Regions from separate parts of the Kiloniella sp. genome, predicted to be linked through region 3. Evidence: riboswitches for the same ligand, from Rfam matches in the RefSeq annotation. Region 3 holds a riboswitch; each other region holds the start of a gene.

Region 1 (7,714 bases), on a different contig from region 3:
ACTGATGTAAATGATTGGCTCAAAAACACCCGAGATCTATTAATCAAACATGGCATCCCCTGTCCCAAGGTAAGTAATGGCGGAACACCAAATATGTGGCGGTCCCAAGAAGTATCTGTCGCAACAGAACATCGATCAGGCACCTATATCTATAACGATAGATCCCTGATCGAAGCTGGCTTGTGTGCGATTAGTGATTGTGCGGTTACCGTCAAAACAACCATCGTCAGTAAACCAACAAAAGATCGGGCCATCATTGACGCAGGTTCAAAAATGCTGACATCCGACCTATTGGGCATGGAGAGTTTCGGTTTAATCAAAGAAGCACCAGATGCAAAAATCACCAGCCTTAGCGAAGAACACGGCACCCTTGACCTTAGTAACAGCTCATGGTCACCCAAAGTTGGGGATCAAGTTCATATCATCCCCAACCACGTCTGCGTCGTGTCCAATATGGTTGATCATGTATATCTGTTAGAGACAGGAAACATCGTAAAAACACCCGTCCTTGCTCGCGGCTTGGTAACTTAATCAAAATTCTACCCAAATCCTACGGAACACCACAACAAGTCTCTTGAGACGAAAATACTATTGATTGACACACTGACAACTTTAGCATACCAGATATAGATATCGAGGTTCTTTCGAAATTCATTCGGAAGCTAAGAGGGAATTCGGTGCGTGATACAATCGCAATCCCGAAGCTGCCCCCGCAACTGTAAGCAGTTAGCTACTGTCATTTATGCCACTGATGTCATTTTTTGCATTGGGAAGGCGGACAAAAGCATTGATCTGCAAGCCAGGAGACCTGCCCCGATAAAAGTCAATTCCGCGGGCGGGGTGCTCCGATGGTGTTGCTGGCATCATGGACTCTCTGTTCATGTTATCCGCAAATCATTTGGCCCTGTCCTTACACAGACAAAAAAGGCCAATGCATGTCTCTCATAGAATCAAACGAATTACCGGGTGAGGTAATTTCCAGCGCCAATCAAGACACTCCTGTTACTTCTGGTACAGACTACAAAGTGATCCGCCGGAATGGGAAAGTCTCCCCTTTTGAACCCGAAAAAATCACCACCGCGATCACCAAGGCATTTATCGCCATAGAGGGCTCTAATGCTGTTGCCTCCCCTCGGGTTCACGATACCATTCACACCCTCTCGGAAGAGATCACTAAGTCCCTTACTCAAAGAGACACCTCGGGACGTACCTTTCACATCGAAGATATTCAGGACCGGGTCGAGCTCGCATTAATGCGCGGCGGCCACCAGAAGGTTGCACGGGCCTACGTTCTTTATCGTGAAGAAAGAAACAAGGACCGCCAAACTGAAAATAACGCCCCGTCAGAATCACAACGAGACTTTAGTGTCACACAACCAGATGGATCAAAAGTTGACCTAGACCAAAATCGCCTAGAGACCATCATGGCCGAAGCTTGCGATGGATTAAAAAACACCTCTAAAGAAAAGATTTTATCGGAAACAAAACGGAATATTTATGATGGCATCAGTTCTTCTGAACTGGCACTTGCACCAATCCTCGCAGCAAGAACCCTGATTGAAACAGAACCTGAGTATAGCTATGTTTCGGCAAGGCTTTTACTCGACAAACTTCGCACAGAGGTTTTGTCATTTATCTTTGAGCGAAATCAAACAGCAACCCAGAGCGAAATTGCCGATATTTATCCAGATTACTTCCGGGCATATATAAAAAAGGGGCTGACATCAGAACTTTTGGACCCTGAACTCGCTAGATATGACTTAGACCGCTTAAGCGCAGCAATAAAACCAGAACGAGACACGCTCTTTCAATATCTGGGCCTACAAACCCTCTATGATCGTTATTTTCTTCACCAAGATGAAAACCGCATTGAATTGCCACAGGCATTTTTCATGCGGGTCGCCATGGGCCTTGCTCTGCGCGAAACAGATAGAGAAGAAAAAACTATCGAATTTTATGACCTCTTATCCTCGTTTGATTTCATGTGTTCAACCCCCACACTCTTTAACTCGGGCACACAACACCCCCAATTATCATCTTGTTTTTTAACAACCATCTCAGATGACTTAGGGGATATATTCAAGTCGATCAAAGATAATGCACTGCTGGCAAAGTATTCTGGCGGCCTCGGAAATGACTGGACTTCTGTGCGGGGTCTCGGTGCACACATCAAAGGCACAAACGGCGAAAGTCAAGGTGTGGTGCCATTCTTAAAAGTTGCCAATGACACGGCCATTGCTGTGAATCAGGGGGGAAAGCGTAAAGGAGCAGTTTGCGCATACCTTGAAACATGGCATTTGGATATAGAAGAATTTCTCGACTTAAGAAAAAATACCGGAGATGATCGTCGCAGAACCCATGACATGAATACCGCCAACTGGGTCCCCGATCTTTTTATGAAACGTGTCAGGGAAGACGCCTCATGGACTCTTTTCTCGCCTGATGAAACACCGGATCTCCATAATCTCTATGGTCGAGACTTCCAACAAACCTATGAAAATTACGAGACAAAAGCCGAAAACGGGGAACTTCGTGCCCACAAAAAAATACGTGCGATAGATCTATGGCGCCGGATGTTAACAATGCTTTTTGAAACAGGACATCCTTGGATCACCTTCAAGGATCCCTGTAACATTCGGTCACCTCAAAATCACATTGGCGTCGTCCATTCGTCAAATCTTTGTACGGAAATTACACTTAATACTTCCAATGACGAAGTTGCCGTTTGTAATCTGGGTTCTATTAACCTTGCCGCGCATACCACTAAAAACGGTATCGATCATAGCAAGCTAGAGAAAACAACAAAAACAGCGATGCGCTTGCTCGACAACGTCATCGATATCAATTTTTACACCATCCCGGAAGCCCGCAAATCAAATTTGAAACATCGTCCCGTCGGCCTTGGACTAATGGGCTTTCAAGATGCATTGCAAAAACAACGAATTCCATACGGTTCTGATGCTGCAATTACCTTCGCTGACGAAAGTATGGAAGCAATATCCTTTCACACAATAACAGCATCAAGCAATCTTGCTGAAGAAAGGGGAAGCTATGCGAGCTTCAAAGGTTCTCTGTGGTCAAAGGGTATTTTACCACTAGATTCCATGAAACTTCTAGAAGAACAACGCACCAATTTTCAATACAATACCTGCAGCAAACTTGACTGGGAAAAACTTCGAAAGCGCGTCAAAAAAATAGGAATGCGTAATTCAAATACAATGGCAATTGCGCCCACGGCAACAATCTCAAATATCTGTGGCGTTTCCCAATCAATTGAACCTGCCTATCAAAATCTTTTCGTAAAATCCAACATGTCAGGTGAATTCACCGTCGTTAACGCATCTTTGGTAAATGATCTAAAAGCCTTAAATCTTTGGGATGACGTCATGATTTCTGACCTTAAATACTATGATGGCAGCATCGGAGAAATCGACCGCATTCCTCAAGACCTTAAAACCCTCTATGCTACAGCCTTTGAAATTGATTCCGCCTTTTTGATTGAGGCCGCTGCACGAAGACAAAAATGGATTGATCAAGCACAATCTCTAAACCTCTATCTGGCCAATCCCAGTGGGAAAGCTCTTGATGCGCTCTATCAGCTTGCATGGGAACGTGGCCTAAAAACCACCTATTACCTCAGGTCAAAATCAGCAACTCACGTAGAGAAATCCACTCTGAAAGGAACAGATGGGAAACTAAATGCCGTCGCAACAAACATGACAACGCCAATAAGCACAGGGCAAGTTTGTTCGATCGATGATCCAGAATGTGAAGCATGCCAGTAACCGTGCCTCATCAAATAATGAAATAGGGATATAAATATGCTTGATTGGTCGGAACCAACAACCAAATCAAATGCCAAACGAACTCATCCGAGAGGCAATGCACCAACCACAGACACCACTGGTTTGGGGACCATTGACCGCGGAGCTGCACGCGTTTCTGTAGATGACAAGTCAATGATTAACGCTCGTGCTGATGTTAACCAGCTTTTACCGATGAAATACCATTGGGCATGGGAAAAATATCTCTCGGGCTGTAATAATCATTGGATGCCGACAGAAGTTTCAATGCAGGCCGATATTGCGCTTTGGAAATCCAAAGACGGCTTAACACCCGACGAGCGCAAAATGTTAAAGCGTAATCTTGGTTTTTTTGCCGCTTCGGAATCTCTCGTTGCCAATAATATTGTTCTTGCAATTTACCGCCACCTGACAAATCCAGAATGCCGACAGTATCTATTACGGCAAGCCTTCGAAGAAGCGGTCCACACACATACGTTTCAATACATCGTGGAAAGCCTAGGCCTTGAAGAAGGTGAACTATTCAACATGTATCGCGAAGTTCCGTCGATAACAGACAAGGCGGCATGGGCACTGAAATACACGCAAAGCCTTGATGATCCAAACTTTGAAACGGGCACTCCTGAAGCAGACCAGGCCTTTTTAAGAGACCTGATTGCTTTTTATGTCGTTTTTGAAGGTATGTGGTTTTATACAGGGTTTGCCCAAATTTTATCATTGGGTCGCCGGAACAAAATGGTCGGGATAGCGGAACAGTATCAATATATTCTTCGTGATGAGAGCATTCACCTGAACTTCGGTATAGATGTTATCAATCAAATCAAAGCAGAGAACCCTCACCTTTGGACCGAAGAATTTCAACAAGAAGTAAAGGGAATGCTAAAAGAAGCCGCTGAAATTGAAGCAGCTTATGGCCGCGATACAATGCCCAAGGGATTATTGGGCCTGAACGCGCATCTATGCGAACAATATATGCACTTCATCGCGAACCGCAGATGTGGACAACTCGGTTTGGAACAGATCTATCCGGCCACAGAAAATCCGTTCCCCTGGATGTCAGAGGCCATGGACCTAAAAAAAGAAAAAAACTTCTTTGAAACCAGAGTCATTGAATACCAGAATGGCGGCGCACTAAGTTGGGATTAACCCATCCTACACGCGACAACTCGTTGCTATCCGTTATGGGGATTTAAGAAATCCCCATAACTTCTGGTAAAGGTGCCAGTTCAAATCCGGCCTGTTCCAGCCTTTCTTTTACACGACGAGCAATTGCGACTGCTTCGGCAGTATCCCCGTGAACACATACACTATGTATTGGAGTATCAATCCGCTTGCCCGATGGCGTTATAATTTTACCCTCTTGTACAAAAGAGAGAATTTGATCTGCCGATTGTTCAGGGTCATGAATAACGGCATGGGGTTCAGACCTTGGGGTCAAATTTCCGTTCTCCTCATAGGTTCTATCAGCAAAGATTTCGCCGGCCGTGAGCAGACCTAATTCAAGACCAGCCTTACATAAACAAGATCCAGCTGTCGCCAACATGATAAGGGATGAATCAACTGCGGCAATCCCACGCGCTATGGCAAGCGACATTTCCATATCAACAGCCGCCATATTATTGAGCGCACCATGAGGTTTCACATGGGTAACTTTCGTGCCCTGGCTCTTTGCAACGGCCATCAAGGCACCGACTTGATACACGATCATTGCTTCCAATTCAGAAAGCGGAATATACATTTTACGCCGACCAAAGCCCTGTAGATCTGGAAAGGCTGGGTGCGCGCCGATGCTCACACCCTTTTCTTTGGCAGAGCGCGTAACATCAGACATGACTAAGGGGTCACCCGCATGGTAACCACAGGCAATATTGGCTGACCCGATTATATCCAGCATCGCAGTATCATTCCCGATGGAATACATACCAAAGCCTTCGCCCATATCCGCATTTAAATTAATTTTTTCCATGTGTAGTTTCCTCTTGCTGGCTAAGCTTCTAGATGACCGGGGAAATGTCCGGTCAAACTGGCATCAACAACACCGCCGATTAAATTTACTTCATACAAGGCTTTTAGATCCATAACTCCCTCACCAAAATAATCCTGAATAGAGGAGATGGCCCGATCCAGCTCTAATTTCTGTTCTTCACGGGCAGCCTGTGCTTCATCAAGGGAAACGTACTGGAACTTAATATCATTACCCGGCACCAGTTGCCCTAAAAGAGGAAGATCAGATGTAATCACAGCACCAATTTTGGGATAGCCTCCAATTGTCTGGCAATCCACAAACAAGATAATAGGCTGCCCGCTACCCGGTACCTGTATAGCCCCCGGCACTATTCCATCAGAAATAAGGTCACTTCCCTTTTCCGGCAAAGGTTTCAATTCGTCGCCTTCAAGACGAATGCCCATACGATCTACGTCAGAGCTAACCTTATAATTTTGATCCGTGAACTTAGCGATCATGTCATCAGAAAAATAATCATCCTGTGGTCCCGCCATTACACGAATTGTTTCTACCTTTGTTAGCATCGGCGCAGATACAATTTTTTCCAAACCATCCCGTGGGTGCAATAGTCTAACCTTGATAGAATCCCCCGCCTGTAACGGAAGACCGTTTACCCCCCCCAACTTTGCGCGCGCATAGGTCGAGCAACTATCAAGAACCGGGGCTAAATCAAATCCTCCTTCGACGGTTAAATAGCCCGTCGCCCCATTTTTCAGAGGCTCGACAGAAAGGACATCTCCATCGTCAAGCGTGACAGACTGCCAAGGTTTTATCGCAATACTATCGCCACCATCTGCGAGATTAAGTTCGGCGGTTACATCCCCCGCAAGGCCCAGACGTATTCGTCCACCTTCGGCGATTACCTTTGGTCCCAAAAACCGAAATTCTAGCGCCGTTTCAAAGGGGGCATTCCCCACCAAAGCATTCCCCAACCGCAATGACAACGTATCCGCAGCCCCGCTCCTTGGAACACCAAAACCAGCAAATCCTTTGCGGCCCTCGTCTTGAAGAGATGATAAAATACCTGGCGAGAGGATTTTTAGAACAACCGACATCAGCCCTCCCCCTCCATTGTCAAAAAGCTTTGTGGTGCAATACGTTCAGCAGCTAAATCAGCAGCAAGGTCACCATATTCTTCTGTTGTTATTGGTCTGAATTTCACAGCCCCACCCGGAGAGAGCAAACTGGGCTGTGCCCAGGAACTGTCAAAAAAGGGAACTGGGCAACGCGCAATCAAGTGCCATCCCCCAGGGCTTTCCCACGGATACACAGCCGTTTGTTCGTTGGCAATACCAACTGATCCTGCGGGAACCCTCACCCTCGGGCTTGCTCTTCTTGGAAACTGTAGTCGCGCATCAATTTCCCCCATAAAGGCAAAACCGGGCAAAAAACCAATGAGAAAAATATCATAAATAGCCGAACTATGTACATTAATGACTTCCTCTACGGACAGCCCGCTACGCTGTGCAACCTCAGCTAAATCAGGCGCCAACTCCCCCTCGTAACAAACAGGCAAGACCCAGAGCTCCTTGTGTCCATCTTCCTTGTTCAAAGGTTCTTGCGCCAATGCACTTACGTGTTCAACGACATGATTAAAGTTCGCAATATCCGGGTCTAAGCACACCGTCAGGGAACGGCTTGCCGAAATAATATCAAACACACCGGGCAGTCGTCCTTCGTCAACTTCCTGTTCAATACAGCCTCTCAATGCGCGAACAGAGCGCGCACCAATAGCCCCTTTTAGCTTAGGAAATTCAATAGTAAAGGCGCTATCGCCTAATGTCAGGACTCGGATATCCAAATTAGCTCTCTTAGGTTTTTTCTTTATTGAACTACAGCCTTAGATACACATCAACTATAAATCGTTATTGTTTTATTGACTTTTTGTCAACATAACGTCATCGTA
Region 2 (7,714 bases), 310 kb from region 3:
AGGCATAGCATGCACCAACCACCTGCTTGATATGCAGAGCAAGCTTCACAAGTCTTATTATTGGCGCTGAAAAAGATGTCATTACTAGCTCACCCTAATGATTTGAGCCCCGTGCGATTACCTGCACCTCTTTTGATGCCATCGCTCGTTCCACTAAAATTTAATTAGCTCACCATGCACTTCTACCAAGTTACAATTAAAAAAAGATTAACGCTAACCCATTATAAAGAAACAATAATTTAGATAAAATTTGAGATTTATTTCTATTTAAAAATAAACTCTATAATAACAAGCCTCTACCGAACAAAAGCAATTTTTTTGAAATTAAATTTCAACGGCAATTATTTTCAGCCTGCGTAATACAACACGAAATACCCGATGCATTTCCAAGCACATTCCCCTAATAAGGTATGAGAAACAAACAACGACTTCTCTGATGGAACTTTATCTCTTTCTTATCATCGCCCTTGCTGGCTCTTTAGTATCAGCCGTCTTTGGACTAGGAAGCGGCTTCATTGCCCTTTCCATCGGCTCACTATTTATTCCCATCAAAGACTGCATTGCCCTGACAACGATCCTGTTCATGGCCTCGACCTTCACAAAAACAATCCTGTACCGTCAGCATATAAACTGGCGGCTTTCAGCAACTATAGCTATCGGAAGCATTCCCTTTTCCTGGCTAGGAGCAGAGACGCTCTCTTCTATTGATCCGGAACCTCTGCGGCCTCTTCTCGCTGGTTTTATCATCCTAAGCGTTATTATTAGCGCTCTTGGTCTTAAATTATCCCTTCCACAAAGAACATCTATCGCCCTGATCGTTGCTGCTTTTTATGGATATATCTCAGGATTACTTAGCAGTGGAAATCCCATCAAAGCGTTAGCGCTGGATCGCATGGGATTTGAAAAACAGTCTTTTATCGGTGTTATGGCGGCGACCGCCCTAGGGGTAAACCTTATAAAGCTAATCAGCTATTCCAGTAATAACATTCTGCGACCAGAACATTATCCTATTGGTATAGCCTTGATAATGATCGCCATATTGTCAGCTTTGGCAGGTAGGAAGCTAATTGGCAAAATTGAAGACCAAAGATATAAACATGGTCTGTCTATTATCCTCGTTTTCTCTGCTATAACTTTGTTATTTAAATAGCTCTCTTAAGAAGCAGGCAAAAGAAAACCCCAAGGTTTCCCTTGAGGTTTTCATGGTGGGCGTAACTGGGATTGAACCAGTGACCCCTTCGATGTCAACGAAGTGCTCTCCCGCTGAGCTATACGCCCTATACCCGAAAAATCGTTTGATAAATACGCAATATTCGGTGAGACAGGGAAGTATCAAACTGCCAAATGTTTGACAAGCCCTTTCGCAAAAGTTTTCACTCACAAAACCACTTTATTTACTTCATCAATCAAATCTCTGAGATGAAATGGCTTGGACAAAACAATATCACTTTTGAATGAAGGGTCTTTTTCCTCCATCAAAATTCCAGAAAAACCTGTAATAAACATAATCTTGATCTCTGGCTGATGGTAACGGGCGATTTTAGCTAGCGCCACCCCCCCTTTTTCCGGCATGACAACATCAGTCAAAACCAAATCAAACCGATGAAAAGATAATGTTTCTTCTGCTTCTTGCCCATTCGAGGCCGAAATTACATTATGCCCCGCCCGCTCCAATGCGCGGCACAGGTAATAACGTAGGTTATCGTCATCTTCTGCAAGAAGAATGTCAGCCATCAGAAACGGTAAATCAATCGAATAAAGTTCAAAAAAATGCTCGACACTTCATTATCATAGCATCAAGAATAGGTATAAGCTTATACATCATTTCACAGCCCACAATCAAAAGAGCGTTATGAGAACGATCCGTCACACCAATAAATCTTCAACCATGTTATTCATTGGACTATTGACGACGATATCATGACCTATGATGTGAATGAAATGGGTGACAAAAATTCGACACCGCAAAACAATAGAATTACGAATGACGAACAAGGCTCGACCAGAGAAACAGAATCCTATCGTTTGCACCTTCCAAAACAGCATACTTTGCCAGTCGTTTTGTCTTCACCTCACAGCGGGAACCACTATCCGGAAGCTTTTGTAGAAGGCTCTAGGCTGGATATTCATAACCTGCGCCGCTCGGAAGACTCTTTTGTTGACGAACTATTTCAAAACGCCCCTAAACTCGGGGCGCCGTTACTTTGTGCACTTTTCCCGCGTGCTTTCGTAGACGCAAATAGAGAACCCTTTGAACTTGACCCACATATGTTCGAAGATGAGCTACCCAGTTATGTAAATACAAACTCGCCCCGCGTTGCCGTTGGATTGGGAACCATTGCCCGCAACGTCACCAGCGAAACACAAATTTACAAAGACAAACTGACCTTTGCCGAGGCGAAAGAACGTATAGAACGATTTTACTGGCCTTATCATAAGGTACTCCGTCAGCTCGTGGATGCGACAAAGCGCAAATTTGGGTACTGCATTCTGATTGATTGCCATTCCATGCCCAAACTGACAACACAGGCCAATGCAATCAGTTCACGCCCATCATCCGTTCATTTTGTTCTGGGCGATCGCTTCGGCAAAGCCGGATCAAGAATTATCACAAAAACCGTTGAGGATATTCTGGAACAGAATTCATACCGCGTTCTTAATAACAATCCCTACCCCGGTGGGTTCATCACCCAGCATTATGGCGAACCTGCTCTGGGTATTAACTGTCTTCAGATAGAGATATCCCGTACCCTATACATGGACGAAGAGAAGATTGAACGCAGGCAAGAATTTGATGATATCGCCTCATTAATGGACGATCTTATTATTGCTGTCGGCTCGATCAAACAGAACGAACTTGATTATTAGAACTTGTTATTTTTCATCCCAACGCTGAAAGCGGGAAACCTTTCAAATAACAGTAGCTCTAAAGTAGCTTAAGGCCATACCTGCAAAGGTAAAAATGTTCAGGTAAATATTGCCGCTCTGTAAGTTAGTATGGTTAAGCATATATTTATGAACTGGACCTCCACTAAAAAAATAAAGACTTTGCCCCACGGCCAAGAACAACCATGAACCATCCAAGATACTGTTATATATCATACAATTCCGATAACAGAGTTTATCTCATCCTGAAAAATAGTAGTTTCCCCACTTCCAAGCGATGAACTTGGGTCAGGTCCAACCTGTCAAAACATAACTGGCCTCAGAATTGCTTATTATAATTCCAAGAGGAATAAAAACTGGAGGAGAAAATGTCCGATCATGAGAGACGTCAGGACTTTCTAATTCGCAAGAACCAAGAGCCCGTTAAAATTTTGGCCCTGAAAGAAGAGAATGTCGGTAAATTTATCAATCGCATAACACGTAAATTTCCAAATGAACGTTGGGAGATTCTACCGAGAATGCTGCCCATTCAAACTGACTAAAAACGAACCTGGCGAAAATTGCATAAAGCAAACGATCACCAGACAAATTGAATAAAACAAGGAAAGGAGCAAAAGATCATGCCAAGTAATCCGCTATACTATCTAGCCTTGGCTGTTGGTATCCTTCTATCAACCAACGCTTTTGCTCAATCCTTGAGTGCGAAAAACAATAGCGATATTTGTGCCGATATCATTACAGAAACAGAGATCAAAAAAAGAATTCCCCTGCATTTGTTACGTGCTATTTCTTTGGTTGAATCGGGCAAATGGGACAAAGAAAAAGGTAGCCGAGTGGCATGGCCCTGGACTGTTATGGCTGAAGGGAAAGGACGATATCTTCCGACCAAACAAGCCGCGATTGCTGAGGTAAAAAAACTCAAGGCTAAAGGAGTCAAGAATATCGACGTCGGCTGCATGCAGGTTAATTTGTACCACCATGCCAAAGCTTTCAAATCATTGGAGGCCGCTTTCGATCCCCCCACAAACATTGCCTACGCGGCCAAGTTTCTTGTTGAACTGCGCGGAAAATCCCCGTCATGGACATCAGCTGTTGGCAGGTATCATTCTTACAACCAGAAATACAGCACACCTTATCGCCGCAAGGTATTAACCGCCTGGCGCGACGAAAAACACCGTATAAATAAAGAACTTCGCCTCGCATCTCTTGAAAAACGAGCTCAAGAAAAGATTGCTCGACAACAAAAGAAAAATACTCAATCCGAAAAAAATCACGCTAGAAATCCTGGCGGCGTTGAAGTGTCCCATTTGAAGCCAACAGGATCGACGCCGACACTCGGCGGTAACCTTCCCAAAACGAGTTCGCGTAAAAAAACAACCTCGGCAGCACCCTCATCAGAAAAGCTTGCCCTAACAGAAAATGTGGAAAGTGCTTCGCAAAAACCCGTTACAACAAAAATAATCGGGCGCTCAATAGCCACGAGGATTCTTTTTAAAAAATTTGAAACCAATTCATAGAAATCCTGCCAAACTTAATGGCGACAGGAACACCAAATTCAATCAATTGACATACCCCATTCCAGTAAAGTAGCTTTACTTTAAATCGCGAGGTTCCCCCTATGGGATGAAAAGGGAATTTGGTGAAGTCTGTAAGACTGACTCCAAAGCTGCCCCCGCAACTGTAAGTGATGAGATATTATCTTATGACCCACTGGCCTAGATAAGGCTGGGAAGGACGGATAGATATCGTTGATCCACGAGCCAGGAGACCTGCCATCGCATTTATCAACCATTAACCCGGGCGGGGTGCACCGGAGGAGAAAATGCAATGACGAGTCACGCCTCTACACTATCTTTCGCTTCTGCGACAGTTCCTTCTAATTCCACAAATGATCCTAAATCTATCATTCATCAGATGCTTATGATGGATGAAGAAACCAGCACGCCACCCGAAGACATTATTCTCGCTTGGGTTTTGAGTCTCCCAAATGAGATCGACCCTGCTTTAGCAGCCATCCAGTTATTGTCACACTATGAAGACATTGTTGATCAGACAAACAACAGCTCTGCAAAAACTATTATGTTTCTGAAGCAAACAGCTGAGTTTCCAAGATCACGGCTGGCAGCAACCACACGCCGGGGATCAAAATACCGGCGCAGATTACATTCCTGATTGTCTAAAATTTGTCTGGGAACCCGCCATTCAAATACTCATATTTGAATGCACTAATTTGTCTTGGCCTAAAATAAAAGTACGATAACGATAGAGCATGGGATATAAGTCAATTCCTTTATCCCGTTCTCTCCACATCAAAGTACTGAACTCTTGACCAAGCTGCCTTCCCATTACACACACATTCTGGCCTTAGCGGTTCCGCTAATTCTATCAAATTTGACAGTCCCCCTACTGGGTGCTGTCGACACCGCTGTTATGGGTCATTTACCAGACCCTGCTTATATCGGCGGCGTGGCCGTAGGGGGAACAATTTTCAGCTTTCTCTTTTGGGGATTTGGCTTTTTGAAAATGGGGACGGTCGGTTTTACATCTCAGGCCTTTGGGGCTCAAAACTTCCCGGAGCAGCAGGCGTCCTTTCTGCGCCCCATACTCCTTGCGTTATTATTTGGGCTCCTCCTCATCGCCTTGCAAACACCTCTGTTACAATTGTGCATCACGTTGATCGATGGCAGTGAAGAGGTTCAGAACCTAGCCTTTCAGTACAGCACCATACGGATATGGAGTGCGCCTATTGCCCTGTCTAACTACGTCATTATTGGCTGGCTTATTGGTAAGGGGGAGCCAAAATTAACATTTATCCTTCAAGTCATAATAAATTCTGTGAACATTCTGTTGGATTTGTTTTTTGTCGTACAACTTGACTGGGGGGTAGAGGGTGTCGCGCTAGCAACAGTGATCGCAGAAGGTGTCGGCTTCACTGTAGGTTTGTGGATCATTCTACAGAAGTCCAATTTCTTCACCTACAAAATTGACTGGCAGAATGTTTGGCTTCGTTCTCATATTTTTGCCTTGTTCACCGTAAACCGGGATATCTTTATTCGTACGCTATGTCTTATATTTGCGTTTGCATATTTCACAAAATTAGGCGCAGGCATGGGGGATGAGATCCTCGCGGCCAATGCCGTGTTAATGCAGTTCCTCTATTTTTCAGCATATGGCTTAGATGGCTTCGCCCATGCCGCTGAAATCACAACCGGGCACGCAAAAGGGCGAAACGATAACATTGAATTCAGAAACGCAGTTAAGGCCAGCAGCGCCATGGCTTTCCTGACATCCATTCTATTCGTTATCACCTTTTATCTGTTTGGGCCGTTAATTGTCGGTTTATTCACCGACATATCAAGCGTCAGATCAACCGCCACAGAGTTCATTTACTGGCCCATACTTATGCCACTGATAAGCGTGGCAGGATTTCAGTTTGACGGCATATTTATCGGAACAACACGAACGGTTGCTTTACGGAATGCCATGATACAATCACTGCTCATCTTTCTGATCAGTGCATGGTTTCTAGTACCTATGTGGGGAAATCACGGATTATGGTTGTCGATGATGCTGTATATGGCAACGCGCGGGTTAACCTTATTCAGATATTACCCAGCCCTTGCAAATTCCATTGGGGCAACGTCTGGTGAGGCAAAATCCATAGAGCAAGCGACTTAGTAGCCGCAACATTTGTTCGGAAGGTGCTTTATTTATTCACCGCTTTGCGGAAGAGAAACAATAATAGAGAGACCGCCATCTTGGCGATTTTCAGCCCGAACATAACCGCCAATCGCTTCAACGTTTCTACGGACGATCCAAAGACCGATCCCCATGTGATGAGAGGAACTTCCTCCCTTAATCTGCTCTGTATCACTGTTAGAATCATGACCTGTTTTTTTCGGTCGATAAGAAACATATCTCTCAAAAATACGCTCAATCTCACTTTCAGGTACGCCCGGCCCACGGTCACGCACAGCCAGTTCAGCCGTTTTCTTGCCGTTAATCAAATCAACTGTGACCGTCGTACCGCGAGGGGAAACCTCAAGTGCATTATCGATAATATTCTCAAGGATGGTTTCCAGCATATCTTCGCCGGCAAGCACCGAAATTTCATGATCTATTGAGCTTTGCAGGATAACCCCTTGCTGAGAGAAGCTCACATTATAAGCCTCAAGCATCCGTAGAAGAAGTGCGGAAAGATCAATGTTTTCTCTGGGCGGATTCAGAAGTTCAGCAGACGTATGTTCAAGGTGTCGCGCAGTGGAAACCAGGTTTTCCAGGCGATCCAGAGCTTCTTCAACAACCTGCAGGGCACGGCGTCCTCTTTTGTTTTCTATTTCTACCGTCTTGTTCAAGGGCTCAAGCGCTTGTCTGATAATCGCCAATGGTGTCTTAAAAGCATGTGCATTGTCTTCGGCCGCACGTCGGATAGAATCAGATGACTCGCGCAAAGTATGGGTCATCCGATCGAATTCATGTGCAACAGGTTCCAGTTCAGGTACCTTGTTGCTCATCATAAAGCTGCTTTTATCGACACTACCTTCGCGGATTCCACGAGCAAGATCTCTAAAGCGCATCAAATCACGCCAAACGGTAAAAACAAGAATGGTAAGAATAAGCGCCATACCTAAATAAATTGCGGCTGCAATCTGAACTTCCAGTGTCTTCCAATAAGGTTGTCCAATGGAAGAGCCCAGAAAAACCTCTGCCGATTGCGTCGCGATAACCGCCCAACATCCGGCATCGGTCCTAATCGCTGTCATAGAGGTCAATAGTTCTTCGATACCACTGGGCCGTAGGTGCCTTATCGCCATTGGCCGTTCAATCA
Region 3 (7,714 bases):
CTTATATGCGTTCAATGCAGGAAAAAGATGTGACCTTTACCGTTACCTATCGACTGAAAGATGTTGAGCGGGATGGAAATCGACTACGGGCTAAAATTGGCACTGATTATAGTAATTTGATCAAAGAGAAAAACTACGATCAGATTGTGGTCAATCACGGTACGATTCCGTTGGATGAAATCTATTTTGATCTCAAACCGATGTCTTTGAATCTTGGCGAATTGGATCACAAAGCCTTTGTTGATGGGCAGCCACAAAGAATTGCCACGAATGTTGATGGTAAGTTTCAGCTTTTCAGAATTGGGGATGCCGTTGCCGCCCGAAATACCCACGCGGCAATCTATGACGCGCTCAGGCTTGCAAAAGATTTATAAGAACGGTTTCTGAAGTTAGGGATCTACAGACTTATCCTGTTTGAGCTTCTCGTGAATAACACTCTGAGCAGATTCCAGATGTTTTACGAGAAGCTCTTTTGCTTTATCTCCATCGCGGGTAATACAGGCTGTTATCAGGTGTTGATGCTCTGCATTACTACGCGTTTGAGAGGATGGCTCTTTTAAGCTTAATCTCAAATAGCGTTCGGATGTGGTAAAAAGAATGGCTTGGAATTTGTACCCGATGGTTTCTTTTGCTCCGGATAGAATGATTTCGTGAAACTGACGGTTAAGTTCGCCCAACTCTTTTTGGTTCGTTGATTGAGCTTCACGGGTGATCAAATTTTGGGCGCCAGTTAGATCTTCATTTGTAAGGTTCGGGATCGAGAGTTGTAGAAGATGCGGTTCGATCACTTTTCTGAGTTCAAAAATTTCAATCATTTCCCGAATTGATCCCGGAAGAACCCGTGCCCCTCTGTTTCGCTCGAAGCTGATAAGGTTCTCACCTTCCAAAGTCCGCAGGGCTTCCCTGACGGGGATTTTACTGACACCCATTGCATCTGCGGCCGTATCTTGTCGGACAAGGCTGTGTGGCGGAAGAGTACCTGAGATAATTGCTTCGCGCAGAACGTTAGCAACAAAGACAGGGGTTGATACCTGCTCGTCAGTAAAGCGAGAGACGATACTTTTAAGGTCACTGTGATCGCTGATCATAGGGAGTTTATCTGGCCTTGTCGTTGGTGATATGTCGAGAGCTTTGCCGTTCATACACGAAGACAAAGCTAGAGCTACTTTAGCTCATATAATAGCCAAGACCCAAGAAGGTAATGCTTAAGAGCTTCGCCATGAGGCTCTTAGGAAGATTGGGGCACTTTTTTTCGATAGATACCCATTCCAATCAAACAGCCTGTAATGATAATGGCAGCACCGGTTCCTGTGGACCAGCTTAGACTTTCGCCAAAGAGAAAGAATCCCAAAAGCGCAGAGAAAAGTATTGAGCTATATGTTAGCGGCGTTAGCAAAACCACATTCGCTTTTCTGAAAGCAAATAGGTTGAGGGTTTGCCCCAAAATGGCAATGGGTCCCATTAAAAGAACAGGCCACCAATTTTCCAGACCATGCCACTGTCCCCAAATCAAAGTAGGAATGAGTAACAAGAGGCTAGCCAGTCCGTTCACGTATAGCAGAGTTACAGGAATAGCTTCTCTTTCACTGACGAATTTGATGACGATGATTTCAACGGCCATGCAGCAAGCGGCAAGAAGTGCAATGAGAGCTGCAGGACTAAAAAAGGCGTTTTGACCACCGTTTGAACTATTAGATGCGACAAGACTTGCCCCAAAGATGGTGATGATAATTGACGCCCAGTGACGAGGCAGAACACGTTCACCTAGAATAACGCCTGCTAAAATAAGGACGATGGCTCCGTTAGAAAAGCTGATGGTTATGACATCTGCAAGTGGGATCAGGGATGCGGCAATGACCACGCAAGCTACGGAACCAATACCAGCAATTGAACGTCCAATATGGAGAAGCCCCAAACTGCTTTTTAGGCTGTTTCCTTTGCAGTGCCATCGCCATACGGTAGGGAGCAGAAAAATCAGCCCACCTGTATAGCGGATAAAAACAATCTGGAACCAAGGTAGATCTGTGCCTGAACCTTTGGGTAACGTAAACATGGCCGAGAAAAGAAAGGCGGCAAACAGTACGGCGAACATTGCCTGAAAGTTTGTTTTATTATGCTCTGTGTACGTAAACATTTTCTGCCTGTAGATCGTTAGTTGGCCGTATTTCTATAAATAGATCTATTCATTAATGTATGGTATGAAAAAAAATGTAACTTTGATATGCGTAAATGAATAGGGGCGTGAATGTTTAAGTCGCCATATGATTGGGATGATATCAGAGTTTTTCTTTCAGTCTATGAAAGGAGATCTTTTTCTGCAGCAGCACGAGAGTTAGGCATGAGCCAACCAACCGTCGGGCGCAGAATAAAATCTTTGGAAAATGGACTGAAGAATCGCCTCTTCGAGCGATTGTCCGAAGGACTATCCCCAACGGAAGCCGGTGTGATGCTGGCTTCAAAGGCCTTTCCCATGGCTGAAGCGGCTGAAACGTTGGATCGTCAAAGCACACTTTTGGCAGCAGATTCAGTTGGGACGGTCAGAGTCTCGATGAATGAACAGATAGGAATGTTACTGGCCAAATATGTTCATCGGATAAGGAAAGCCTTGCCTAGAATTGAGCTTGAATTGATCACAACGCATGTAGAGGCAAGTCTGTCGCGACGAGAAGCCGATTTGGTAATTCGTTTTTGTAAGCCCAAACAGGGAAATCTTTTCACACAAAAATTAAGCGATATGCCTTTTGCTGTTTTTACATCAAAGAACAGTGACATCACACCCTTATCGCAAGGGAATGATCTAGAGGATTGGCTTGGACAGAAAAATTTACCTTGGATCGGATGGGATGAAGAACACAGGTATCAACCGGATGCGACATGGATGCGATCAACGCTTCAAACGGTTGTGCCTACTATTCGAATTAGTAATGCGATGATGATGCAAACGGTTCTGCGAGAGAATTTGGGCGTTGGATTATTGCCTTCTGCCGCGGGAGACCATGATCCTCAACTAAAAAGATTAACACCGGATATTCCAGGGTTGATTTCGAACCTTCATTTAATCGTACACGGTGATTTACGTTTTGTGCCTGCTATCAGATCTGTGATGAACGAGCTATTGATAATTTTCAGGATGATGCAGACGTCACATTAACTGTCGTACACATTTTGATGAAATTCATAAATGGGTCATTTATTTTTCATGTGATTGATATTTCCCTGCCCTATCAATTGTTTGTCTATCAACGTTTGATAATAAATTTTGGTGGACCGAACACGTAGTTGATCAGAAGGGCTATTAATAATGGTGCAAAAACCAGTTCATGTTCTTTTTTTAAGCACAGAGAATTCAGCGAGAAGTCTGATCGGGGAAACGCTTTTGCGGGACTTTGGGGGCGGCCGTGTTCGGTCTTTTAGTGCGGGAATGGAACCGGATGGTCAAATGATACCAATGGTCGAGCAGTTTCTCAAAGCCAAGGGATATGACACAGCTGGGCTTTTTTCAAAAACTCACAAGTTATTTATGGAAGATGGGGCCCCGGATATTGACCTTGTCATCAGTATTAGCGCGCCTGATGAAAATCAGCCTGTTTTGGGGCCTTTGGGTGCTTTGCGAGTCCATTGGCAAATGCCGAGTTTACGCAGGCTGAAAACATCTTCTAACCAAAAAATGTTTATCAAAGCTATTTATAAGCAATTGGAAGATTCAATATGCCAAGCGTTGCAACAATCTTGGGATGGCTTGTCAGTACGCGATGTTCAACGTCTTTTTGAAAGGGTTGGGCCTGTGCCGCTGAAGGGTGTAAAGCCCGATGAAATGATTTTGCCTGAATACTACTTCAATGACATTTTCGGCACCGAGTTGGCGTTAGCCTAAAACAACTTTTAAATTTCAGCGGTCAGGCCTCTGTCAGAAAGCTCTCTTATAAGCACGGTATATTTTCGCTGTTTAATGAGGGACTCATGTTTAAGTGCCGTTCTGTATTTTCTTATATATCTTTATCTGTTTTAGAAGGTGAAGATGGTAAGCTGATTGATATTCGCCCAAGCAAACTGATTAAGTTTGTGTCGTTCTCGTCATTTATTTTTTTCAATCTTGCACCATTGGCTGTGGCTGATGATCAAGTCGTGGCAGGCAGTGGTAAGTCTAGTGACTTTGTTGATGCCGCGCTAAGTGACTGGGATTTTTCTATTGGTGCAGGGGCCGGGTTTGGGCCTGACTATGAAGGCTCTGATGAATATGGTGTGGGGGCGATGCCTATACTCGAAGCCTCTTGGTTAGATGATACGCTCTTTATTTCGCTTGATCGCGGTATTGGGGCGACATTCCTGCGGTCAGAACATTTTTCAGGGGGCGTTTCCCTGAACTATGACTGGGGGAGAGATGAGGGCGATAATTCGGCCCTGAAGGGACTAGGTGATGTTGATGCCGGCCTCGCAGGGACTGCTTTTGCTGAACTTGATTTGGGAATGTACGCATTGGGTTTAGACGTAACCCAGGATCTAAGCGGAGAAGACAAAGGTCTTCTTGCCAGCCTGAATGCTGAATATCGACATAGTTTTCTTGATGAACGTCTTTGGATTTCAGCGGGCCCATCTGTTAGTTGGGCATCAGAAGATTATATGCAGTCTTATTTTGGCGTGAATAGCAAGCAAGCTTCCAGAAGCAAGTATAACCAACATGATGCTGATGCAGGTTTAAAGGATGTCGGATTTAACTTGGGAGCAACGTATAGCTTTGATGAAAATTGGGCAATGAACGGGGCGTTAGGTTATGCGCGTTTGTTGGGAGATGCTGCTGATAGTCCTTTTGTCGAAAGTAAAAACCAGTTCTTTGGTGGTCTTGCGGTTACGTATAGTTTTTAACACTCGTTAAGCGTGCTGGCAGGCTTTTCTAATCCGCCAACTGTCCCGGGAGTCTATATGACTAGGTCTTCCGGGAACTTTTTTGAAACAAAAGTTATGTCCTAAAATTCTTGTGCTATACTCAAAATACAGCAGAACACGAGGAGGATTATAAATGCTATTTTCCGGTGATTTCAGCGCCGCAATCTATCAAAGTGACAGCGGTTCTGGTTCTGGCCAGGCGGGAGGATCTTCTGGGGGTGCTTCCGGTGGTGCGGTTAAAGACATTCTTGCGGATAAAGGCGGGGACATTCACACGATTACGACGAAGCATACTGTTCAAGAAGTCATTGATATGCTCAATTCTTTTAAAATCGGGGCTTTGGTTGTTGCTGATGATGACAATCGTCCTGTCGGTATTGTGTCTGAACGCGATGTTGTGGTCGGGATCGGGCAAAAAGGGAAAGGCCTTTTTACCGATAAAATTGATACGATTATGACGGCTAATCCTATTTGTTGTGCGCCAGATGCAAGAGTACATGATGTCATGCAAAAAATGACTGATGGTCGCTTCCGTCATATGCCGGTTGTTTCAGAAGGCAAGTTGTGTGGAATGATCTCAATCGGCGATGTGGTGCGTAAACGTCTTTTGGAATTAGAGTATGAAAATAAACAGATGATGGCCTATATGTCAGGCTAAGCCTGTACTGTATTCAACAGGTGACAGGATAATCTTTTGTGAATAAGCGGCGGGCTCTGAAATTGAGCCCACCGCTTTGTTGTTTTATAACCTGTTTTATATTGAGGTTATTTCTTCTGGCAATAATTCCGGATCTTGGAAATTCTATTGCGGCATGTCTTGGGTATGTACCCAAATCAAGCCGCCTTCTTCTACCAGTGCCTCTGTACCGTCAGGTGCCAGTAATGTTTTTCCGTTATCCAGAAGAGCAGCAAATCCCCACCACCCGGCTTTTGGCATTGCATAGTGGAAAACACCATTTTTGTCGGTCTGTACAACTTGGGTGATAAAAGGCGTCGCTGGGATAGCGACCTGCCCTTCTCCTCGATATTCAATCTCGATCGTCGCATGTGGTTCAGGCTGCCCATTGTTGAGCACTTGCCCTGTAAACAAATTATTTGTCCATAGGCCATAAGGCCTGCTCAATGGAATAATTTCGACGGGCAATCCAATGGGATCTTTCCAGCCGTTTTCCAAGCCATAGGCGTTTACCACTACTTTTGTGTAGTGGATAATCATGGCTTGTTCTTCTGGTTCCCAATAGGGTTTGGGGACGAGGTAGAAACTATAGTCCCCGGCACGTTTTATTTTGTGGTTTGCAACATAGGATGTTGCATTTGCAGGGTTAAGTTTTCCCTCGATCGTTGTGGATTGAAGGGCTGCTGTTAAATCGTACTTTTCCCCCGCGACTTGCACGCCAAATAAATTTGGCTGTTCCATTTCCATAAGTGGCGCCCCTTCCATCGGATGGGTGAACCGGATATCGAATGAAAAGTCACTCTCAGCACTTTTAGTTATTAGTGAAGATGAAGGGATAAGCTCTATGAAATGTGCTTTAGCCTGTTGAGAAGAAAATATTGTTAAGAAAATAGTTAAGAGGAGAGCCCACGATGATTTTGAGTTTTTTTTGTGTTTCATTCGTAAAAACATGATACGCGCCTTGTCTAAAAAAAGTTATGACAATGGCAGTGCGAGTTTAGACATTGATCTCAAGATCAGCTTAGAACCGCGCCTTGCCAGTATCGACAGGCACGCCACTCGACGGAAAACCGCCCTAATGAACACCCCGTTCATCAGACAGGTGACGTTAAATCGGCAGGTCTCCTGGCTTACAACGTAAGAGCATTGTCCCTTCCCGATACGTTCCAGAAGTTAAAAATTCTGGAAAGTACCAGTGGTAATAACAAGCTTTAAGTCGTTTACAGTTGCGGGGGCAGCCACGGTTCAAGATTCCCTGATGGGTAGATCCTTCCGTGTTCCCTATTATTTCCGGATCAAATTTTCACCCGAAAAACCGATTCCGGGGCAGTGTGTCTTTTTCAAGAGGATAGATCAATTTAATTGTACATAGTGATTACAAATGAAATTCTTCTACCTTGAATTATTTAAGCTTAAATTTTTCCGCCAGTCATTTTACTGTCCGAAAGAAGTGCTCTTGTTTGAATAGAAGCGAGATCACGTGCCCAGCTATCTGGTGCGTCTGGAAACAGGCTGTAGAATCCGATGTATCCTGTGTAATCAATCACGGCGTAATTACGCGCGGTCTCCAAGGATAGGTTAGAGGATTTTTGATACATTTCTGTTAATAAATTGATTCGAATTTCATCAACCTTTGAGACAACTTCTTTGACCTGATTATCTGCCTGTGCCCATGCGCGAATTGCAAGATCAACAGCGAGGTCTTTTTCAAACGCGAGGTTAAAAAGCATTTCATATTGGGCTTCGGGATCTTCTACATCTCTTATTTCGTCAAATATATCTTGTGTATAGTCCTTTTCCCAAAAAGCGAGTAGCTCCTGTTTGAAGGTTGCGAAGCTTTTGAAGTGATGGTAAAAACTGCCTTTGGTTAATTGAAGCTTCAGACATAATCGTGGAATGTTGAGCGCCTGAAAGCCTTCTTCGGATAAGATCTCCATGGCGGGATTAAGCCAGTTCTGACCACTGGGTGTCGTTTTTGATATGCTATTTGAAGAGGGCATCATGTGTACTCGTATCGAATTCATTCAAAGACATACTGATAAGTATGCCGTTTGTTGTGAAATGCCAAGTAGATTACTTCAGTAAAATAATGGATAAAAAATCAGGTAGATTTATTTGAATACGCGATGAATTATTAAGACGCACCTGTCCTTT
Region 4 (7,714 bases), on a different contig from region 3:
TACCTATTGCGCGCCCACATCAAACAACACCAGCTTATCATATTTGGAAAGAACAACGTGCAGTTTTTGGCGCTGGATATGGTATGGAGGCGGTGAATTATTTTGCGCCCGAAGGCGAGCCGCTGGAAGAAACACCTAGTTTTCGACGGAGTAATGCGTTTGAGGCGGTTGCAGCGGAATGTCATGCTGTTCGTGACGCCGTTGGCATTAACGAGGTTCATAACTTTGGCAAATATCGCGTCACAGGGCCGGGGGCATGTGACTGGCTGGATGTGATTATGGCAGGGCGCATTCCAAAACTGGGACGGTTGGCGCTTAACCCTATGTTGAGCCACAAGGGCAAGTTGATTGGTGATTTCACAGTGTCCTGTATAGATGATCATGAGTTTATGGTAACGGCATCTTTTGGAATGCAAGCAGCACATCTACGCTGGTTTGAGCAAAATTTACCTTCCGATGGTTCTGTTGCCATTGAGAATATCTCTACCAAGCGCATTGGTTTTCAGATTGCTGGGCCCAATGCCCGTGAATTACTGCGCCGCGTTGCTTTCGAAGATGTGTCCGCAGAAAGTTTTAAATTTCTGGATGTTAAAGAGACAGACATTGGTTCCTGTCGTGCACTGGTCCAAAGGGTTTCTTATACGGGTGATCTTGGGTACGAAATTTATGTGCCGATCGAACAACAGGCTACTCTCTATAATATTCTCGCTGAAGCAGGGCAGGATTTAGGGTTAAAGCCCTTTGGGATGCGTGCCATGATGTCATTACGACTTGAAAAATCCTTTGGATCCTGGGGAAGGGAGTTTCGCCCTGACTATATGCCCGTGGAAACAGGGATGGATCGTTTTACCTCGTATAATAAAAAGGCTGACTTTATAGGTAAGGCGGCGGCACTGAGAGAAAAGGAACAAGGGGCAAATCGAAAGCTCTGCACATTTGTTGTTGAGGCCATCGATGCAGATGTATGGGGGGATGAACCCATTTGGCATGATGGCAAGGTAGTTGGCTTTGTAACATCGGGGGGCTATGCCCACTATAGCAAGAAATCAGTAGCCTATGGATTTTTACCAACCGAGATTGCCAAAGATGGTCTCGAGGTGGAAGTCGAAGTTCTTGGGATGATGCTCAAAGCCAGAATGTATACTGAAACGCTTTTTGATCCCAAAGCTGAACGGATGATGGGATAAAACAATTGAATGCTAAGGAAGAGTGTTTTGGTGGTGTCGTGTCAGGTAAGAAAATTGTGTGCTTTCAGAGATTTTATATCTGAAAGTCCGGATCTATAGCCCGCCCGGACCAATGTTATTTGATCCGGGTTTTTGGGTTTGAATTATCTGATCTGGGAATTTAACCTAAAGCTAAAACCTATTTCCGATAATACCCGTCCTCAATCGCTTTCTGATCCTGGTTCATGGCTTCAAGAAGATTGATGGCAAAGGAATCATCGGCGCCTTTATCGTACTCTTCAAAATTAACCACGTGTGCCATGGGCAAGCGTGGTAACCATCCTGCTGATTGTAGCTCTGGTTTGTCAAAGAATTCGGATACATAACCAATGCAGAGATAGGCAACGGGCGTGACTCGTTTGGGGAGTTTAAGGGCTTGTTTGAGCTTTTTCTGATCGAGAATGCTAACCCATCCTACCCCCACGCCTTCTGCTCGGGCGGCGAGCCACAGGTTTTGTACAGCACAAACGGTGCTATAGAGATCCATTGATTTAATATGGGTGCGGCCAATAACAACAGGACCCGTGCGATCCTTGTCACAAGTAATGCAGATGTTAAGCGGTGATTCCATAATCCCTTCGAGTTTCAGGGTTTTATAAGTTTTGCGCTTTTCTCCCTCGAACATATCTGCGGCTTCGTCGTGAGCCTTCTTGAACAGATTGTGGACACGCTGTTTGGTTTCGTCTTTCTGGATCAGAATAAAGTTCCATGGCTGCATAAAGCCGACAGAGGGTGCATAGTGGGCGGCGGTTAAAATCCGGCTCAGGACATCCTCGGGAATGGGCTTTGAGGTAAACTGTCCACGCACATCACGGCGGGAAAAGATGGTTTGGTAGAGTGCTTCACGTTCTGCTTTGCTAAAGCTGTGATCGGTATGGTTGGAATAGATAATATTGGGATCATTAACAGTATTGGTCTGAGTTATTGCATTGAGTACTTTTGGGTCACGCGTTTCCATGTCAGTCCCCTTGATGGAAAGTCAAAAGCCGTGTTTGTCCACACACGATTAAAAAACTCTCCAGGCCGGTCTTCTGACTTAGGTTCTCATCAATCCTGCCCCTTCCCGGATAAAAACACCAGTGGATAACTTGCAGGATAAATCCCCCTTACAGCGTTGGGCACGTGACGGAATTCCACCGTCTTCCCGATTATCCCCGTCCGGTTCGCCAGTGACACAGCGATCTTTTTAGGGCTCCTGAAGATATGATTGATACCGGATTGTCGGTCCCAGCCAGCTTATTGGTATCTCAGATAAATCGAGCCCGTCCTTGAGTTTGATCAAGAGAGCATTTGTTCCAAAGAGTAAATTCTTTAAGCCCTTTAATAGACTTCTTTAAGCATAGGTTTCGTTTCTAATTTTTTTTAGGGGCTGTACCAGATAACTAGCCATTTTTTTAATGATATATTATCCCTCTTATGTAGGTCGTTCTAGTTTTGTAAAGTTACCCCCCATGTTGTGTTCGATATCAGCGATCCGGGTGTGTATCTTTTCTATCAGAGAAAGAGCGGTAGGCGATAAAAGGGTGCCATTACGTTGAAAAAGGCCAACTGTTCGCCGTAGTTTTTTATCGGTGAAAGGAATAAAATTTAGGGAAGTGTCTGTATCAGGAACCAGTAGTCTGGGCAATACGGTCACCCCTGCGCCAGCTTTCACCAAGGCGAGAACGGATGTTACGTTATGTACTGTGATGCGACTGTTCTCTTGATTTTCCAATATTTCGGGCAGCGTAATTGTTTGCGTTATACTGTTCAGGAGTAGTTTTTTATTTTTTAAAAATGACCTCATTTTGGGGGAATTGATACTTTTGTTCGGGGCTGGCCCACTATCATCAGCACTACTTACAAGGCCAAGGCTGTCTTCGAATAATGGTGTGAACTCTATACCGGGAAGATTTTTGGCTAAACTTGCGATACCGAATTGAACGCGTCCGCTATGAACTGCGTTGATAACACTGCGTGAATCAGCATCCCTTATTTCTATTTCTACTTTAGGCCACTGTGCATGGAACGCTTTTATCACCTGTGGTAAAATATGCTCTGCAACGGATGGAACACAAGCGAGTGAGATATACCCGATTTCATTTTTTGCATAGGCTTTGATCGCGGAAAAAACTTCATCACATTGATCGGTTAAATTACGGGCCTGTTCCAATGCAAAAATTCCGGTTGGTGTTAAGCTGCCTTTACGCTCGCCAGAAAAAAGTTGCGTATCAAACTCTATTTCAAGTTGTTTAAGGGCCATGGAGACAGCCGATGGTGTTCTACCTAACTGTTTTGCTGCCTCCATCAAAGACCCATTTTCTGCAACAGAAACAAAGGTTTTGAGCATGGCAAGAGTGATCGCCATTGTGATTTTCCTTTATTCAATAAAATTGAAGTTTTCCTAAATTATTTGAATTTGACGAAAGTTGCAAATTTTGCGGAAATGTCTTCAATATTTTTAGCAAGGCCTCTTTCGATTGTATTGATCTGAAAAGCCCGCTGTGTTGATTGAAATGAGAAGGTAATCATGTCCAATTTTTCCAATTATATCGCTGGTGAATGGGTTGCCGCTGATGACTACATCAAAAACATAAACCCATCTGATCTATCGGACGTTATCGGTGAGTATGCGCAAGCAAGTAGTGTGCAGCTGGATACTGCACTGGATGCAGCCAGACAGGCACAAAAGGTTTGGGCCTCAACTGGGTTGGAAAAACGCTATAACGTGTTGATGTCAATCGGTGAAGAAATGAAAACCCGTGCTGCGGAGTTGGGTGAACTGCTTTCTCGTGAAGAAGGCAAACCACTTGCTGAAGGTAAGGGGGAGATTTTCCGCGCAGGGCAATTCTTTACTTATTACGCGGCTGAAGTGCTTCGTCAAATGGGTGATACTGCTGATTCTGTGCGTGACGGTATTGAAATTGATGTGCGTCGTGAACCCGTTGGTGTCGTGGCGATCATTTCCCCTTGGAACTTCCCAACAGCGACAGCAACATGGAAAATTGCCCCGGCATTGGCATACGGTAATGCGGTTGTTTGGAAGCCTGCGAACCTGACCCCGGCAAGTGCTTGGGCCTTGGCAGAGATCTTTTCTCGTCATGATCTACCAAAAGGACTTTTCAACCTGGTAATGGGTGGCGGTTCTTCCGTTGGTCAACGGCTTGTGGAAAGTACTGGTGTAGATGCTATTTCATTCACTGGTTCTGTTGATGTTGGTCGCGGTATTGCTGCGTCTGCGATGGCAAACATGACGAAAGTCCAGATGGAAATGGGATCTAAGAACCCATTGGTGGTTATGGATGATGCTGATCTTGATCTGGCGGTTTCTTGTGCTGTCGGCGGTGCCTTTGGCGGAACGGGGCAGAAATGTACGGCTTCGTCGCGTTTGATTGTTCATGAAAAAATTCATGATGCATTTGTTGAAAAAGCAAGCGCGGCGACAAAAGCTATGAAAGTCGGACATGCTTTGACCGATGGTGTTCAGCTTGGCCCGGTTGTTAGCGAAACACAGCTTAATTCCAATTTTGCCTACATGAAGTTGGCAAAGGAGGAAGGGTGTGAGTTGGTTTGTGGTGGTGATCGTCTGGATATGACAACGGAGGGATATTTCATGTCTCCGGCTTTGTTCATCAACGGTGATAATTCTATGAAGATTAACCGTGAAGAAATGTTTGCCCCAATTGCCTGTGTTATTAAAGTCGGATCTTATGATGAAGCTCTAAGTGTTTCTAATGATACTGGTTTTGGTTTGACGTCAGGTATTATTACGAACTCACTCGCCCGTGCAAATCACTATCGTCGCAACAGCCGTACAGGCTGTGTCATGATTAACTTACCAACTGCGGGAACTGATTATCACGTACCTTTCGGTGGTCGTGGCGATTCAAGTTATGGCCCCCGTGAGCAAGGTTCTTACGCAGCCGAGTTCTATACGCAAGTTAAAACATCCTACATCAGTTCTGGTTCACCAGAGTAATAGGCCCCTGAATAATAGGACTGAGTAGGAGATTTCGGCATGAGCGACAAAAAATCATATGTGATTGACTGTCTTCAATATTGTAATTGGTCAGAGAAGACTTTTGCCCAAATGCGCGAAGGTGGTGTTGATGCCGTTCATGCCACGATCTGTTATCACGAGATGTTTAGGGAAACTGTACTCAATGTTGAACAGTGGAACCGTTTTTTCGAGCAACATGATAGTTTGATTATTCACGGTCGCACGGCGGATGATATTCGCCGTGCCCATGAAAGTGATCGCACAGCAATTTTCTTTGGGTTTCAGAACTGCTCCCCGATTGAAGATGATATTGGACTTGTTGAAATTTGCCATACACTTGGCACCCGTTTCATGCAGTTGTCCTATAATAACCAATCCTTGTTGGCGACAGGATGTTACGAAGCCGAAGATCCAGGAATTACCCGGATGGGGAAGCAAGTGATTAAGGAAATGAACCGTGTTGGCATTGTGGTTGATATGTCTCATTCTGCGGAACGTTCGACACTTGAGGCCATTGAAATTTCAGAACGTCCGATTGCTATTACCCATGCCAACCCAAGCTTTTGGCATCCGGCTTTGCGTAACAAATCAGATACCGTTTTGAAAGCTTTGGCGCAATCTGGCGGTATGGTCGGGTTTTCGCTCTACCCTCATCATCTGAAAGGAAAGAGTGACTGCACGCTTGAAGAGTTTTGCACAATGATCGCTAAAACTGCTGAAATGATCGGTGTTGAAAGCATCGGTATCGGCAGTGATCTTTGTCAGGACCAGCCGGACTCTATTGTTGAATGGATGCGTGTTGGCCGCTGGACCAAGACAATCGATTACGGAGAGGGCTCAGCGTCCAACCCCGGTTTTCCTGAAATGCCTAACTGGTTCAGAGATAACAGAGATTTTTCCAACCTTGCGGCAGGGTTGCTGGATGTTGGTTTTTCACAAGAAGAAACAGCACAGATTATGGGAATGAACTGGTTTTCATTCTACGAAAACTCGTTTGGCCCTCAACAGCCTTAAGAGGCAACAGGTCTAATAATTGACCATTAGTACAGTGGGAAGAGGATAACCAATGGGGATAACATTGGAACCGTTCGCGCTGCTTGATTATGATACTTAGGGAGTAACTTAAATGGCGGATACGTCAACAACTGGAGACAGTGTTCTTAAAGGGGTGAATATCCCTCTTTTTGCTGTTACTGGCGGCTTTATTGCGGCGTTTTGCGGCTTGGCACTGATTGATATTGATTTGTTGAAAGAGTTAGTCAACGCAGGGTTTGGCTGGTCTGTTCAGATTTTTGGTGCTTATTGGCAAATATTGCTTTTACTAACGTTTGTTATTGGTCTTTTTATGGCCTTTAGTGGGCGTGGTTCTGTTGTTCTTGGAAAACTGGGTAAGCCAGAGTTTACCGTTTTTCAATGGGGGGCCATGATCATGTGTACCTTGCTAGCTGGCGGAGGTGTTTTTTGGGCCGCGGGTGAGCCAATGGCACATTTTCTTTCCCCTCCGCCTCTATTCGGTGTCGAAGCGAAAACTTCTGAAGCTGCATATCCTGCATTGGCACAAGCCTTTATGCACTGGGGCTTTCTGGCATGGGCAATTCTGGGTGCTCTAACCTCTGTCGTCTTGATGTATTATCATTACGAGAAGGGCTTACCACTTGCTCCGCGCACACTGCTCTACCCAGTTTTTAAGGAACGTGCTCTAAAAGGGCCAATAGGTCTTATTGCTGATGCTTCTTGCATTATCGCCGTTGTTGCTGGAACGGTTGGCCCAATTGGTTTCCTTGGTTTACAGGTTAGCTATGGTCTTCAAGACCTCTTTGGTCTTTCAGATGGCTTTGCGTCTCAAGCTGTTGTTATTGCGGTGCTGGTCGGAATTTATACGGCCTCTGCGGTTACAGGCGTCAACAAAGGCATTCAAATTCTCAGCCGATTTAATGTCATTCTGGCATGTGCACTGTTGATCTTTATGTTCTTCTTTGGCCCGACAGCTTTTATCGTTGATAGTTTTGTTCATAGCTTCGGCGTTTATGTTGACAAGTTTATCCCGATGGCGATGTTCCGTGCTGAAAGCGGATGGCTTGGATGGTGGACTGTTTTCTTCTGGGGCTGGTTCCTGGGGTATGGTCCGCTGATGGCAATGTTTATTGCCCGTGTGTCTCGTGGACGGTCTATTCGTCAGATCGTAATCATGCTGTCAATCGTTGCACCAATCGTGACCTGTTTCTGGTTCACCATCGTGGGTGGTTCTGGCATTGCGTTCGAGCTTGCTAATCCTGGTTCTGTCTCTGCAGCGTTTGAAGGTTTTAATTTGCCTGCGGCATTGTTGGCAATTACCAAACAGCTCCCTGCCGGGTTCCTGATCTCTGTTCTGTTCCTTATCCTGACGACTGTTTTTGTCGCAACAACGGGTGATTCAATGACCTATTGTATCTCTGTTGCTATGTCAGATAGCGATACACCAAGCACATCTGTTCGTGTGTTCTGGGGTATTGCAATGGGCATTATGGCA

Evidence for each region. Region 3 has a riboswitch for cobalamin ahead of ACN0QW_RS00615 (DUF4198 domain-containing protein). Riboswitches for the same ligand answer to the same signal wherever they lie in the genome.
Region 1: linked by a shared signal. The riboswitch ahead of ACN0QW_RS14735 (ribonucleoside-diphosphate reductase subunit alpha) and the one ahead of ACN0QW_RS00615 (DUF4198 domain-containing protein) in region 3 are both predicted to bind cobalamin.
Region 2: linked by a shared signal. The riboswitch ahead of ACN0QW_RS02095 (hypothetical protein) and the one ahead of ACN0QW_RS00615 (DUF4198 domain-containing protein) in region 3 are both predicted to bind cobalamin.
Region 4: linked by a shared signal. The riboswitch ahead of bluB (5,6-dimethylbenzimidazole synthase) and the one ahead of ACN0QW_RS00615 (DUF4198 domain-containing protein) in region 3 are both predicted to bind cobalamin.

What each region holds. Positions count from the first base shown of each region.
Region 1 is NZ_JBLXHT010000009.1:117,798-125,511, forward strand. Features, by position in the region: gene ACN0QW_RS14730 (D-TA family PLP-dependent enzyme) at 1-531, shown strand, start outside; cobalamin riboswitch at 620-831, shown strand; gene ACN0QW_RS14735 (ribonucleoside-diphosphate reductase subunit alpha) at 936-3,785, shown strand; gene ACN0QW_RS14740 (ribonucleotide-diphosphate reductase subunit beta) at 3,822-4,949, shown strand; gene ACN0QW_RS14745 (LamB/YcsF family protein) at 4,993-5,769, opposite strand; gene ACN0QW_RS14750 (biotin-dependent carboxyltransferase family protein) at 5,790-6,863, opposite strand; gene pxpB (5-oxoprolinase subunit PxpB) at 6,863-7,609, opposite strand.
Region 2 is NZ_JBLXHT010000001.1:434,780-442,493, reverse strand. Features, by position in the region: gene ACN0QW_RS02130 (pilus assembly protein TadG-related protein) at 1-82, opposite strand, end outside; gene ACN0QW_RS02125 (sulfite exporter TauE/SafE family protein) at 437-1,150, shown strand; tRNA gene ACN0QW_RS02120 (tRNA-Val) at 1,204-1,278, opposite strand; gene ACN0QW_RS02115 (response regulator) at 1,378-1,734, opposite strand; gene ACN0QW_RS02110 (N-formylglutamate amidohydrolase) at 1,921-2,868, shown strand; gene ACN0QW_RS02105 (hypothetical protein) at 3,255-3,428, shown strand; gene ACN0QW_RS02100 (transglycosylase SLT domain-containing protein) at 3,507-4,403, shown strand; cobalamin riboswitch at 4,478-4,678, shown strand; gene ACN0QW_RS02095 (hypothetical protein) at 4,714-5,058, shown strand; gene ACN0QW_RS02090 (MATE family efflux transporter) at 5,212-6,564, shown strand; gene ACN0QW_RS02085 (sensor histidine kinase) at 6,597-7,714, opposite strand, start outside.
Region 3 is NZ_JBLXHT010000001.1:124,206-131,919, forward strand. Features, by position in the region: gene ACN0QW_RS00580 (FAD-dependent oxidoreductase) at 1-374, shown strand, start outside; gene ACN0QW_RS00585 (GntR family transcriptional regulator) at 390-1,088, opposite strand; gene ACN0QW_RS00590 (DMT family transporter) at 1,229-2,134, opposite strand; gene ACN0QW_RS00595 (LysR family transcriptional regulator) at 2,246-3,151, shown strand; gene ACN0QW_RS00600 (hypothetical protein) at 3,302-3,874, shown strand; gene ACN0QW_RS00605 (MipA/OmpV family protein) at 3,961-4,863, shown strand; gene ACN0QW_RS00610 (CBS domain-containing protein) at 5,018-5,542, shown strand; gene ACN0QW_RS00615 (DUF4198 domain-containing protein) at 5,687-6,511, opposite strand; cobalamin riboswitch at 6,658-6,895, opposite strand; gene ACN0QW_RS00620 (TetR/AcrR family transcriptional regulator) at 6,973-7,563, opposite strand.
Region 4 is NZ_JBLXHT010000013.1:61,731-69,444, forward strand. Features, by position in the region: gene ACN0QW_RS17365 (GcvT family protein) at 1-1,187, shown strand, start outside; gene bluB (5,6-dimethylbenzimidazole synthase) at 1,366-2,184, opposite strand; cobalamin riboswitch at 2,230-2,412, opposite strand; gene ACN0QW_RS17375 (LysR family transcriptional regulator) at 2,641-3,573, opposite strand; gene ACN0QW_RS17380 (aldehyde dehydrogenase family protein) at 3,736-5,184, shown strand; gene ACN0QW_RS17385 (membrane dipeptidase) at 5,224-6,219, shown strand; gene ACN0QW_RS17390 (BCCT family transporter) at 6,332-7,714, shown strand, end outside.